DNA from 4 places in the Bradyrhizobium sp. LTSPM299 genome. Region 3 is predicted to be linked to each of the others. Evidence: predicted binding sites of a transcription regulator. Region 3 holds the regulator's gene; each other region holds the start of a gene.
What was found. Region 3 encodes PhoB, which activates phosphate uptake and scavenging genes when phosphate is short. Its sites were predicted from a motif close to TGTCATNNANCTGTCAT; they were not measured.

Region 1 (3,465 bases), on a different contig from region 3:
GACCTCGGCCCCGGCGAAACCGCCTTCATCAAGCGCGGCATCGTCCATGGCTTCACCAACCGCTCGGACGGTCCGGCGACCTGCCTGTGCATGCTGAGCCCCGGAGTGCTCGGGCCGCAATACTTCAGGGAGATCGCGGCACTGATGGCCGCCGGCGCGCCCGTCCGGCCAGGATGAAGGAGACGATGCTGCGCCACGGGCTGGTGCCGGTGGCGGGGTGACAATGGCTATCTGACCCTCGCCGCTCCGGTTCCGCTGATTTAGAAGCGACGTCAGCGCCTCCGTTTCTTCGCGGCGTGCGGCTTGGGCTTCGCTTTCGCAGCTTTGACGCCGGCCTTCCGTGCTGGCTTGGCAGGAGTGCGTTTGGCCTTGGAGGATGCCGAAGGCTTTCCTGCTTGCGTGCTCGACGTCCCGCTTGATCCACCGTTAGAAACGGTGTTGGCCTGCAAGTTGACCGTGAAGCTGTCGCCAACGCCGGTTTTGCCTGACGGCGGGTCCACGGTCACAAACACACCGGCTATCGAGGTCGGCGACACGGTCAAACGCAGAAACCCGAAGGTGTTGTCGTTGTAGACGTCCAGCCTGAGCGGATTGCCGCTCGCATCAGTGCCGGATTGCGGAGTCGTCTGTGAAGGCGGACGACGGTTCGGCGGCTTCAAACCCGGTAAATTGTAGTAGCCCCCCATTCCGGCGACGAGATAGGGGATCTGCTTCTTACCAACCGTTCGGGTGTATCGCTCATACAGATGGGCGTGGCCGGAGAGATACAAGTCCGGCTGAATTCCGGCAGCCTCGCAGGCGTCGTCGATTTGCTTGAGCATGGCCGGACTCGGCACATGCGTGGGACTGCCTGTAAATGGTGGGTGGTGCGTCACGATGACCAGCGCGCGCCCCTGGTTTTTATCTCGTTCGGCTTTCGCGGCGGCCAGCTGCTGCTTCAAGAACGTCAACTGGGCGTTGCCGACCTTTGGATTTGCAATGACGCCCTCGGTGCCGCCCTCGCTCGTATTCGAATAGAGACCGATGAACTTCACGAAAGGAGCGTTCAGGGTGAAGTACACCCCCGGTTGATCCATGGTGGTTCGAACCGCGCCCTGGCTATCCGAACTTCGCGTGGGTTGGCTGGTGCAGAAGTTGGCGATGAAGGGCGCCAGTGACTTGGCGGTTTCGCCCGTGTAGATGGCTCCATCGTGATTGCCTGGAACGGCAAAGATCGGCGCATTGTAATTGCGGTATGGATCGTAGAACTGCGAGAAGTAGTATTGGTCCTCACCGAAATAATAGACCACGTCGCCCAAATGATACCAGAAGGCGGCTCCGCCTGAGAGGTCTTCGGCCATTGCGTCGGCCACGGCAAACTGGAATTCCGGGCTGTGAATTCCGCCGGTATCACCTACCGAATGAAAGGTGATCTTGCCGGCCTTCTCGATTTTCTGCACGAGGTCGGCACCGATCACCGACGACAGCTCCATCGGAGTGGTGCTTCTGGCCGCCGGGAATGGTTCGAGTTGCTCGAGGCCTTTGGCCGCCGAGTCGGCGTCGATTTGCTGCTTGCTGAAGCTGCTGAAATTATCAGGAGTTAGATCGGGATCTCCGAACGCGCGGGACATGGCTCCCTCCTCGTATATGGAGTTTTCAGCAATTCAAAATCTGCGGTTTCGGCACGATCCGCCAAATGGCCAGCGAGCATCGATTGCGAGATACAATAACAGGTTGCGTTCAAACTCAAGTTAAAAACCGACCACGTTATCGCCTCCGGCGCTTGGCCCCAGGCCGTGGACGGCTCCGGGTCGGCCGTCGTGCGTTGCCGGCAGAACCTGCCACTCAGCGGCGGCCAGGACGCAACACAGGGGTGCAGGCAACGGTCTCTCCCGCGCCGCCTCAGGCTCTCGGGTGGAGACCGCTGCCAAAATCGTCGCGCGCCGCCCCGAAATCCCGCTCGGGGTGACGACCATCGGCCCCGCCTCCACTGTCATCTCTTTGTCATGAATTATCCCGACAGGTTCTGCCGGACCAGTTCGAGAACACGCATGGACTATTTCAAACGCTTCAACTTCCTGTTCGCCGCGCCGGTGTTCGAATCCGACGACCTCGAAGGCATCCGCTTCAACCAGATCATCGCCGAAATCGAGCGCTCCGGCTTCGAAGTGGTGCGGGCCCGCAAGCTGGAAGATGCCGAGATCGCCGTGCAGACCGATGCTGCGATCGGCTGCATGGTGGTCGACTGGGGCAAGAAGGGACTGGAGGGCAAGACCGCGGCGCTGATCAATCTGATGCGGCGGCGCGGCCTCGATTTTCCGATCATCCTCTTGATCCGCCGCAAGCGGTTCGAGGATTTGCCGGTCGAGGTGCTGGATTTCATCGACGGCTACGTGTTCCTGTCCGAGGAGACCCCGCCCTTCATCGCCAAGAACCTGATCTCCAGGCTCAAGCAATATGCCGAGAATCTGAAGACGCCGTTCTTCGGCGCCCTGGTCGACTATGCCGAGGAAGGCAACCAGCTCTGGACCTGCCCGGGCCATAATGGCGGCGTGTTCTACAGCCGCAGCCCGATCGGGCGGGTGTTCGTTGAGCATCTCGGCGAAGCGGTCTTTCGCGACGACCTCGACAATTCCGTGCTCGACCTCGGCGACCTCCTCACCCATGAGGGGCCGGCGCTGCGGGCGCAAAAAGAGGCCGCCAAGATCTTCGGCGCCGAGAAGACCTATTTTGTGCTCAACGGCACCTCGACCTCCAACAAGGTCGCGCTCGGCTCGCTGGTCACCGACGGCGATCTCGTACTGTTCGACCGCAACAACCACAAGGCCGCCCACCATGGCGCGCTGCTGATCGGCGGCGGCATCCCGGTCTATGTGCCGACGGTGCGCAACGCCTGGGGCCTGATCGGCCCGATGCGCTGGGACCTGCTCGAGGAAGGCGCATTACGCGACGGCATCCGCAAGCACCCGCTGGTCAAGGACGAGAACGCCTGGAAGAAGCCGCGGCCGTTCCGCGTCGCGGTGGTCGAGCAGTGCACCTATGACGGCACCATCCACTCTGCCGAGATGATCCTCAAGCGCATCGGCCATCTCTGCGACTACATCCTGTTCGACGAGGCCTGGGCCGGCTTCATGAAATTCCATCCGATTTATGCCGGCCGCTTCGCGATGGGCCTCTCTGATCTGGGCCCCGAGGCGCCCGGAATCATCGCAACGCAATCGACCCACAAGCAGCTCGCGAGCTTCTCGCAGGCCTCGCAGATCCACATCCGCGACCGCCACATCAAGGGCCAGAAGCGCCGCGTCGAGCATCGCCGCTTCAACGAAAGCTTCATGCAGCACGCCTCGACCTCGCCGTTCTATCCGATCTTTGCCTCGCTCGACGTCGGCGCGCAGATGATGAAGGGCCGCTCCGGCGAAGTCCTGTGGGACGACACGATCCGGCTCGGCATCGAACTGCGCAAGAAGATCCGCGCGGTCAAGCGCG
Region 2 (3,465 bases), on a different contig from region 3:
CAGCGGATTCCAATCGACGCCGAGCGCGCGCAGATAGCGCGAGAGCACGCCGAGCGAGGGATGCAGCATGAAGATGAAGAGCACGCCGACGACCGGCGGCGCCACCGCATAGGGCCAGATCAGGAGCGTGCGGTAGAGCGTGACGCCGCGCAGCGGCTTGTCGGCCATGACCGCGAGCAGCAGCGCAAAGGACAGCGACGAGAAGGCGATCGCAAACGAGAACGCGAAGGTTCTGACGATCGCTTCGAAATAGGCCGCGTCTTTGAACAGTTCGAGATAGTTCTCGAACCAGACGAAGGTCGTCGAAAGACCGAAGGCGTCCTGCAGCAGGAACGACTGGATCACGGCCTGCGCGGCCGGCCAGTAGAAGAAAATCAGGACGATCGCGAGCTGCGGGGCAACCAGCGCGTAGGGCAACAGCTTTGATTGGAAAACGGATTGCTTTTGCATGACATCTTGAAAAATGGCAGGCCGCATGATGCGGCCTGCCGGGTCATCGGTCTAGTGTGTCATCTCAGTGAACGGCGGTTTTTTCAAACTGCCGCAGCATCTGGTTGCCGCGTTCGACGGCGGCATCGAGCGCCTGCTTGGCGGTCTTCTTGCCGGCCAGCGCCTGCTCGATTTCCTCCGACCACATATCGCGCAGCTGCACCATGTTGCCGAGGCGCAGACCGCGGGAATTCTCGGTCGGCTCCTTGTTGGTCAGCTCGAGCAGCGGGGTCTCGAGATAGGGCTGGTCCTTGTAGAAGCCCTCTTCCTTGGCCTTGGCATAGGCGGCCTTGGTGATCGGCAGATAGCCCGAGGCCTTGTGGATCCAGACCTGACGGTCGGTGTCCGACAGGAAGGTCAGGAATTTCGCCACGCCCTTGTATTCCTCGGCCGACTTGCCGCCCATCACCCAGAGCGAGGCGCCGCCGATGATCGAGTTCTGCGGCGCGCCCTTGACGTCGGGATAAATGGGCATCGGCGCCGCGGTGAAGTTGAACTTTGCCTGCGCCTTGACGTTGCCGAAGAACGACGACGAGGTCAGGTAGATCGGGCATTCACCGGAAGTGAAGCGGCCCTCGCCGGTGTTGGTGCGGCCGGCGTAGTCGTAGGTCTTGTCCTTTTGCAGCTCGATCAGGTTCTCGAGATGCTTGACCTGCAGCGGGCCGTTGAATTCGAGCACCGTGTCGAAGCCGTCGAGACCGTTGGCCTTGCTGGCGAGCGGCACGTTGTGCCAGGCCGAGAGCTGCTCGAGATTGACCCAGGTGACCCAGGATCCGGAGAAGCCGCAGGTGGCATAGCCGGCCGCCTTCAGCTTCTTGGCGTCATCGAACACCTCCGGCCAGGTCTTCGGAATCTCGGCGATGTTGGCCTTCTTGAACGCGTCGAGATTGACCCACATCACCGTCGACGACGAGTTGAAGGGGAACGACAGCATCTCGCCCTTTGAGGTCGAATAGTAGCCGGTGATCGCGGGCAGATAGTTGCCGGGATCGAACTTCTCGCCGGCGTCGGCCATCAGCTTGTAGACCGGTTTGACGGCGCCGGTAGCGGCCATCATGGTCGCGGTGCCGACCTCGAACACCTGCATGATGTGCGGCGCGCTGCCGGCGCGAAACGCGGCAATGCCGGCGTTCATCGTATCGGGATAGCTGCCCTTGTAGGTCGGGACGACCTTGTAATCGCTCTGTGCGGCATTGAAGTCGTTGGCGAGCTTGACGATGACGTCGTTATTGGCGCCGGTCATCGCATGCCACCACTGGATTTCCGTGACGGCCAGCGCGGGCGAGGCGCCGAATGCCAGTGTGACCGCGACCGCTGCCGCAGCGCCAAATTGCCGAAAACCCATCAAAAATTCCTCCCTTGGGATCGCCATCGATAAGCCGTTGCGCCTAGCAGCGCCGGATGACGTTCAAATGACCGTATAAGCCAGCCGATCGTAGGGGGGAAGCGAGGTCGGTGGGAAGCGGTAAAAAAGTGGAGCTTGCGGCCGCGCGCGTGCGGCGCAACGTCAGGGGTGACGCTGCGCCGCATCAGAGGTGCGATCAGCGCTTGCGCGTGGGGCAGACCACGCCCTTGTCGACCAGGGCGTTGATCTCGTCCTTCGAGTAGCCGAACTCGCCGAGCACTTCCGCGGAGTGCTGGCTGAACTTCGGCGGCGTGCGGCGCAGGCTCGGCTTGGTGCGCTCGAGCCGGATCGGCGAGGCGACGCCCTTGTACCAATCCTTTTCGATGACGTCGCCGCGATGGATGGTGTGCGGGTTGGTCAGCGCCTGGTCGATCTTCTGCACCGGCCCTGCCGGCAGGCCCGCGGCGAGCAGGCGATTGCACAGCGGCTCGGCCTCGTGCTGGCTGAACACGGCGGCCAACTCGGCGCGCAGCGCGTCGCGGTTGGCGATGCGGTCCTTGTTGCGGGCAAAGCGCGGATCAGTGCCGAGCTCGGGCTTGCCGATCTCCTTGGCGAGCTTGCGGAAGGTGCCGTCATTGCCGACGCCGATGAAGATGTTGTCGGTCCTGGTCGGGAAGATCGCGTAAGGCACGAGGTTGGGATGCTCGTTGCCGGTCAGCGACGGCGGCTTGCCATGCATGAAATAATTCGCGGTGTGCGGATGCATGATCGCAAGGCCGGTCTCATACAGCGTGGTCTCGAGGAATTGGCCGAGACCCGAGCGCTGCCGCTCCGACAGCGCCATCAGGATGCCGATCGCCGCATAGAGCCCGGTGGTGATGTCGACCAGCGGCACGCCAATCCGCATCGGTCCGCTCTCGGGCGAGCCGGTCGCAGCGATCATGCCGGTCATCGCCTGGATGATCGCGTCATAGCCGGGATTGCCGCCGCGCGGGCCGTCGGCGCCGAAGCCGGAGATGCGGCAATGCACGAGTCGCGGAAATTTGGCGCGCAGTACGTCGTTGCCGATGCCCCATTTGTCGAGGGTACCCGGCTTGAAGTTCTCGATCAGCACGTCGGCGGTTTCGAGCATCTTCATCAGCACGGCGCGGCCGCCCTCGGAGGCGAGATCGAGGCCGATCGAGCGCTTATTGCGGTTGATGCCGACGAAATAGGCGGCGTCCTCCTCGTGGAACGGAGGGCCCCAGTCGCGGACTTCATCGCCGGCGGGCGGTTCGACCTTGATCACGTCGGCGCCGTGGTCGGCCAGGATCTGGGTGCAGTAGGGGCCGCCGAGCACGCGCGTCAGATCGATCACGCGCAGTCCGGTCATCGCGCCCAAAGCCGCTGGGGTATTCATGGAAGCAACCTTCGCTCAGATGGGATCGTCAATTAGGGGTCCCAGAGCTAACGGTGTTCGCTAGCGCCAGCAATGGGCTGGCGTGCAAAGGCACATGCCGCCGCAACGCAAATGGCCCGCCGTGGGGCGGGCCATTCCGTGTAATGGATTTCCGAGATCGGCCTTGACTTAGACGACGGTCAGCTTGACGTCGATATTGCCGCGGGTCGCGTTCGAGTAGGGGCACACCTGG
Region 3 (3,465 bases):
GCAAGTCGACTTTGCTGCGCATCTTCAACCGGATGTATGATCTCTATCCGGGTCAGCGCGCCGTCGGCCAGCTGATGCTGGACCAGACCAACATCCTCGACGCCAAGCTCGACCTCAATCTGCTGCGCGCGCGGGTCGGCATGGTATTCCAGAAGCCGACGCCGTTCCCGATGACGATCTACGAGAACATCGCCTTCGGCATCCGCCTCTACGAGAAGATTTCGAAGTCCGAGATGGACGACCGCGTCGAGAAGGCGCTGCGCGGCGGCGCGCTGTGGAACGAGGTCAAGGACAAGCTGAACGCCTCGGGCCTCTCGCTCTCCGGCGGCCAGCAGCAGCGCCTGTGCATCGCGCGCACGGTTGCGGTGCGGCCCGAAGTGATCCTGTTCGACGAGCCGTGCTCGGCGCTCGATCCGATCTCGACCGCCAAGGTCGAGGAGCTGATCCAGGAGCTGTCCGAGGACTACACGATCGCGATCGTCACCCACAACATGCAGCAGGCGGCGCGCGTCTCCGACAAGACCGCCTTCATGTATCTCGGCGAACTGATCGAGTTCGACGACACCAACAAGATCTTCACCTCGCCGAGCGATCGACGTACCCAGGATTACATCACCGGCCGGTTCGGTTGAGGAGATAACACATGGCTTCTGAACATACCGCCAAGGCGTTCGACAGCGACCTGCAGGAACTCACCCGCCTGGTCGCCGAGATGGGCGGCCTGGTCGAGCGCATGATCACCGAGTCGGTCGATGCGTTGATCCGCCGCGACGTCGCGCTCGGCAAGCGTGTCGTCGCCGCCGACATCGAGATCGACAGCCTGCAGCGCGTCATCGAGGAACGCGCGGTTCTGACCATCGCGCGCCGCCAGCCGATGGCGATTGATCTGCGCGAGATCGTCGGCGCGATGCGCGTGGCCACCGACCTCGAGCGGATCGGCGACCTCGCCAAGAACATGGGCAAGCGCGTCGCGGCGCTGGAGAGCGATTTCCAGCCGCTCAAGCTGATCCGCGGCCTGGAGCACATGACCGATCTCGTGCTGTCGCAGGTCAAGTCGGTGCTCGACGCCTATGCGGCGCACGATCTGCCGGCGGCGATGGCGGTCTGGAAGGGCGACGAGGAGGTCGACGCGATCTGCACCTCGCTGTTCCGCGAACTGCTGACCTACATGATGGAAGATCCGCGCAACATCTCGTTCTGCATCCATCTGATGTTCTGCGCCAAGAACATCGAGCGGATCGGCGACCACGCCACCAACATCGCGGAAACCGTCTTCTACATGATCGAAGGCCAGCAAATCATGGACAAGCGTCCGAAGGGCGACATGACCAATTTCGCCACCACGGTTCCGGGCAGTTAATTTCGGTTCGCGTCAGGGCAACGGATCAAGACAGAGAGAGAGAACACAAAGCGATGAGCGCACGCATTCTGGTGGTCGAAGACGAAGAAGCGCTGACGACGTTGTTGCGCTACAACCTCGACGCGGAAGGCTATGACGTCGAGACGGTCGGCCGCGGCGACGACGCCGACACGCGGCTGAAGGAGCGCATTCCCGATCTCGTGGTGCTGGACTGGATGCTGCCGGGCCTCTCCGGCATCGAACTGTGCCGCCGCCTGCGGGCGCGGCCCGAGACCAAGCAGCTGCCGATCATCATGCTGACCGCGCGCGGCGAGGAGAGCGAGCGGGTACGGGGCCTTGCCACCGGCGCCGACGACTACATCGTCAAGCCGTTCTCGGTGCCGGAGCTGTTGGCGCGGGTGAAGGGCCTGCTGCGCCGGGCAAGCCCGGAGCGGCTTGCGACCGTGCTGACCTATGGCGACATCGAGCTCGATCGCGAGAAGCGCCGCGTCGCGCGCTCCGGCCGGCCGATCGATCTCGGCCCGACCGAGTATCGGCTGCTCGAGTTCTTCCTTGAGCATCCCGGCCGCGTGTTCAGCCGCGAGCAATTGCTCGACAGCGTCTGGGGCCGCGACATCTATATCGACGAGCGCACCGTCGACGTGCATATCGGCCGTTTGCGCAAGCTGCTCAATCCGGGCCGCGAGCAGGATCCGATCCGCACCGTGCGCGGCGCGGGCTACGCGCTGGATGACCGTTTTGCCAAGGCCGAGCCGCAGCAGTAAGGCCGCGCGAGCTTTCACAATTGTCGTCCCGGCGAAAGCCGGGGCCCATAACCACAAATCTTGATTGTTGGAATACGCTGGAGCCCCAGCGGGGCACAACCACTCGCGTCGGTCGTTATGGATCCCGGCTTTCGCCGGGATGACGCCGTGGATGGAGTCGGCTTACCTACCGCGTCGGCTTGGGCGCCGGCCGCCGGCGATCATTCGCCGGCTGGTAGGCGATGCGCGAGTGATGTGCGCAATAGGGCAGGCCGCCGAGCGCCTTGCCGCCGCAGAAGAAGAAATCCGGGCTCGACGGATCGCCGACCGGCCAATGGCAGGTTGCCTCGTTCAGCTCGAGCAGCGACAGCCGCTGGCTCATCGGCACGACGTTGTCGTAGGTGACCGGATCGGCCTCCATCTCGACCTCGAAGGCGTGGGCCAGCGCGGTGTTGCCGCGCGACACCGGGCGCGCCACCCGCATCATATGCTGCGCCGGACGTGCCTTGCGTTGCCGCGGCGCGGCCGCGGAAGGCGCCTTGGCACGGCCGGACAGGCCGAGCCGGTGCACTTTGCCGATCACGGCATTTCGCGTCACATTGCCAAGTTCCGCCGCGATCTGGCTGGCGGACAGGCCGGATTCCCAGAGCTTCTTCAGCTGCTCGACGCGATCGTCGGACCAGGTCAATACAGTCATCACATTCATCCCTTCGCCTAGCACCGGCCAATCCTTGGAGCGGTGCTGCGAGCCAAATCTCGAAAAACTCCTGCGGTCAGAATCCCTTGGCCCTCGCCGGGCACGCCTATGCGCCCGAACGTCTACGCAGAACGAAAGGCTACTTAAGGGGTCCAGTACTACCGCACGAGATGTCGTACCCGACAGCCCAAACGCTACAATATGGCGTGACTCTGGCGCAAGAGTCCGCGGTCGCGCGTCCACATGTTCCCACACTTATGCATTGCAATTCCACTTTTCCACCGCACCGGAATGCTCCGGATTGCGCTCGATTCGGACCGCAGGAAGGCCGCTTCCGGCGATTGACAGTTACTGCCCGCAGCATAGAATGCCCGTACGTGCCGCCCGAAAAGGCGGCACGTTTTGTTTTCCGAAGCTGGCTGTTGTCGTGTTGGCGTCAAGGCGCGCGGCAATTGTCGGCCTCAAACCCGTCAGTGATGGTCATGACCAACAGCGCAGCGTCGCATCTGCTTCCCGTCTTCGCCAGGGTCGATCTCGGCTTCGAGCGCGGTGAGGGCGCCTGGTTGATCGCAACCAATGGCGACCGCTATCTCGACTTCACCTCCGGTGTCGCGGTGAACGCCCTTGGGCACGCGCACCCGCATCTGGTCGCGGCGCTGCAGGAG
Region 4 (3,465 bases), on a different contig from region 3:
CGTCACCCACAATGCCTATCTGTTCGAAGTGAAGAAGCCCTCGGAGTCCAAGGGCCCGTGGGATTTCTACAAGCTGGTTGGCACCGTGTCCGGCGACCAGGCCTTCACGCCGCTCGCCCAGAGCACATGTCCATTGCTGAAGAAGTGACGATCATGCCCGCCGGTCAACGCATGACCGGCGGGTTTCATCTAGCTCGCGAAAGCTAAAATCGATGCAGGCTCTCTACGCACAGCTTCTGGTGGGACTGATCAACGGCTCGTTCTACGCGCTGCTCAGTCTGGGGCTCGCCGTGATCTTCGGCATGCTCAACATCATCAATTTCGCGCATGGCGCGCTCTACATGATGGGCGCCTTCGTGGCGTATTTCCTGCTCAATCTGGGCGGCATCAATTACTGGTGGGCGCTGCTTATCGCGCCTGTTATCGTCGGCATCTTCGGCATGATCCTGGAGCGGACCATGCTGCAATGGCTGGCCGGCCTCGATCATCTCTACGGACTGCTCCTGACCTTCGGGCTGGCGCTGATCATCCAGGGCGTGTTTCAGAATTACTTCGGCTCCTCCGGTCTGCCCTATTCGATCCCCGATGTACTCAAGGGCGGCATGAACCTTGGCTTCATGTACCTGCCGATCTATCGCGCCTGGGTCGTGATCTTCTCGCTCATTGTCTGTATCGGGACCTGGTACCTGATCGAACGCACCCGGCTCGGCGCCTACCTGCGCGCCGCGACCGAAAATCCGACGCTGGTTCGCGCCTTCGGCATCAACGTGCCGCGCATGATCACGCTGACCTACGGGCTCGGCGTTGGGCTCGCCGCGCTGGCCGGCGTGCTGTCGGCGCCGATCAACCAGGTGCGGCCGCTGATGGGCGAAAACGTCATCATTGTGGTGTTCGCGGTGGTGGTGATCGGCGGCATGGGCTCGATCATGGGATCGATCATCACCGGCTTTGCGCTCGGCGTGATCGAGGGACTGACGAAATACTTCTATCCGGAAGCCTCCAACACCGTGGTCTTCGTGCTGATGGTGCTGGTGCTGCTGGTGAAGCCCACAGGACTAACGGGACGGGCGGCCTGACATGACGGCGATGACTGACGATTCAATTCCGGCGACCTCGCGCGCCGTCCATGACGAGATGATCGCGTTTGGCGTCATGACCGCGATGCTCGCGATCGTGCCGTTGACCGGCATCTACCCGTTCTTCGTCATGCAGGCGCTGTGCTTTGCGCTGCTCGCCTGCGCCTTCAATCTCCTGATCGGCTACGGCGGATTGTTGTCGTTCGGCCATGCCATGTTTCTCGGTACCGCCGGCTATGTCACGGCGCACGCCCTGAAAGTCTGGGGTCTTTCGCCCGAACTTGGAATATTGGCCGGTGCGGCGGCCGCCGCAGCACTTGGCGTCATCACTGGGCTGGTAGCCATTCGCCGCCAGGGCATCTACTTTGCGATGATCACGCTGGCGCTGTCGCAGCTGCTGTACTTCATCTATCTGCAGGCGCCCTTCACCCACGGCGAAGACGGCATCCAGGGCATCCCGCAGGGCCGTCTGTTCGGCGTCTTCGACCTCTCCAAGCCGACGGTGCTCTACTACGTCGTGTTGGCGGGATTCCTCGGCGGCTTCCTCCTGATCTATCGGACCATCAACTCGCCGTTTGGCGAAGTCCTCAAATCGATCCGGGAGAATGAACCGCGCGCGGTCTCGCTCGGCTACAAGACCGATCAGTACAAGCTGCTCGCCTATATCCTATCGGGAACGCTGGCAGGATTGGCCGGCTCGCTGAAGGTATTCGTCGCACAAAATGCATCGTTGACCGACGTTGAAGTGGCGATGTCCGGGCAGATCGTGCTGATGACGCTGGTCGGCGGGCTCGGCACCGTGTTTGGCCCGGTGGTTGGCGCTTTCATCATTGTCGCCATGCAGCAATACCTGTCCGGCCTCGGGCAATGGGTGACGGTGATCCAGGGGGCGGTCTTCGTGGTCTGCGTGCTGACCTTCCGCCGTGGCATCATCGGCGAGATCGCACATTTCTTCCGGCGGTCGCTGTAGGGCAGGGCCCGGCCGGCGGGTCATTGAGGGACTGACAAAGCGGTGGATGCCGCCCGTTCCGGCGGGCGGCATGGGATGTTTCCCTCCCGAAATGTTCTATGACAGTTCTGTGACGGCGTTGGACGCCATCCCGGAACAATGGAACTCATCCCCATGCTGCGCTGGTTTCGCTCCTTTCTGCCCAAAGAAGAGCGGTTTTTCGACCTGTTCGCCCGGCACGCCCAAACCGCTTTGCAGTGCTCGCTGGCGCTGCAGGGGATGCTGAAGGGTGGCGAGGACACGCCGGTGTATTGCCAGCGCGTCAACCAGTTCGAGAACGACGCCGACAACATCACCCGCGAGGTTTTGACCGCGGTCCGCCGCACCTTCATCACGCCGTTCGACCGCATCGACATCAAGAACCTGATCACTGCGATGGACGATGCCGTCGACCAGATGCAGCAGAGCGCGAAGGCGGTCGTGCTGTTCGAGGTGCGGACGTTCGAACCGCCGATGCGCGAGATGGGCAGCCTGATCGTCGAATGCGCCAACCTGGTCGTCCGCGCGCTGCCACTGATGCAGTCGATCGGCCAGAACGTCACGGTGCTGACCCAGATCACCGAGGAACTGACCAAGCTCGAGGGCCGGGTCGATGACCTCCACGACATCGGATTGAAGGAACTGTTCCTGAAGCACCGTGACGCCAACACGATGGATTTCATCGTCGGCGCGGAGATCTACGATCATCTCGAGAAGGTGGCCGATCGCTTCGACGACGTCGCCAACGAAATCAATTCCATCGTCATTGAACAAGTCTAGGGCAGGGCCATCAATTGGACGCCACGCTGGGTCTTCCGGTCCTGGTCATCCTGATCGCGGTCGCGCTGCTGTTCGATTTCCTGAACGGCCTGCACGACGCCGCGAACTCGATTGCGACCATCGTCTCGACCCGGGTGCTGCGGCCGCAATATGCGGTGTTCTGGGCCGCGTTCTTCAATTTCGTCGCCTTCGCGGTGTTCGGAACCCACGTCGCCAACACCATCGGCACCGGGATCATCGACCCGGCGGTCGTGGACTCGGCCGTGATCTTCGCGGCACTGGTCGGCGCGATCGTCTGGAATCTGATCACCTGGGCGCTCGGCATCCCCTCGTCGAGTTCGCACGCGCTGATCGGCGGACTGGTCGGGGCCGGCATGGCGAAGGCGGGGATTTCAGCGGCGGTGTGGAGCGGGCTCACCTTGACGCTGCTCGCGATCGTACTGTCGCCGGTGGTAGGGTTCCTGCTGGCGCTGGTGCTGGTCGCGATCGTGTCATGGCTGTCGGTGCGCTCGACGCCGTTCGCGGTCGACCGCGCCTTCCGGATCCTGCAATTCGCCTCCGCCTCGCTCTATTCGCTCGGCCATGGCGGCAACGACGCGCAGAAGACAATGGGCATCATCG

Region 1: the regulator PhoB is predicted to act here: its motif matches at 1,971-1,987, upstream of UP10_RS02970 (Orn/Lys/Arg family decarboxylase).
Region 2: the regulator PhoB is predicted to act here: its motif matches at 1,891-1,907, upstream of ugpB (sn-glycerol-3-phosphate ABC transporter substrate-binding protein UgpB).
Region 4: the regulator PhoB is predicted to act here: its motif matches at 2,145-2,161, upstream of UP10_RS19975 (DUF47 domain-containing protein).

What each region holds. Positions count from the first base shown of each region.
Region 1 covers NZ_JYMU01000006.1:386,642-390,106, forward strand. Annotated here, with positions in the region: gene UP10_RS02960 (cupin domain-containing protein) at 1-177, shown strand, start outside; gene UP10_RS02965 (metallophosphoesterase family protein) at 273-1,610, opposite strand; gene UP10_RS02970 (Orn/Lys/Arg family decarboxylase) at 2,031-3,465, shown strand, end outside.
Region 2 covers NZ_JYMU01000007.1:206,019-209,483, reverse strand. Annotated here, with positions in the region: gene ugpA (sn-glycerol-3-phosphate ABC transporter permease UgpA) at 1-450, opposite strand, end outside; gene ugpB (sn-glycerol-3-phosphate ABC transporter substrate-binding protein UgpB) at 515-1,834, opposite strand; gene UP10_RS05425 (CaiB/BaiF CoA transferase family protein) at 2,031-3,233, opposite strand; gene UP10_RS05420 (organic hydroperoxide resistance protein) at 3,402-3,465, opposite strand, start outside.
Region 3 covers NZ_JYMU01000058.1:14,584-18,048, reverse strand. Annotated here, with positions in the region: gene pstB (phosphate ABC transporter ATP-binding protein PstB) at 1-632, shown strand, start outside; gene phoU (phosphate signaling complex protein PhoU) at 644-1,360, shown strand; gene phoB (phosphate regulon transcriptional regulator PhoB) at 1,414-2,124, shown strand; gene UP10_RS29140 (GcrA family cell cycle regulator) at 2,291-2,800, opposite strand; gene UP10_RS29135 (aspartate aminotransferase family protein) at 3,283-3,465, shown strand, end outside.
Region 4 covers NZ_JYMU01000038.1:74,161-77,625, forward strand. Annotated here, with positions in the region: gene UP10_RS19960 (ABC transporter substrate-binding protein) at 1-148, shown strand, start outside; gene UP10_RS19965 (branched-chain amino acid ABC transporter permease) at 213-1,076, shown strand; gene UP10_RS19970 (branched-chain amino acid ABC transporter permease) at 1,078-2,046, shown strand; gene UP10_RS19975 (DUF47 domain-containing protein) at 2,200-2,844, shown strand; gene UP10_RS19980 (inorganic phosphate transporter) at 2,859-3,465, shown strand, end outside.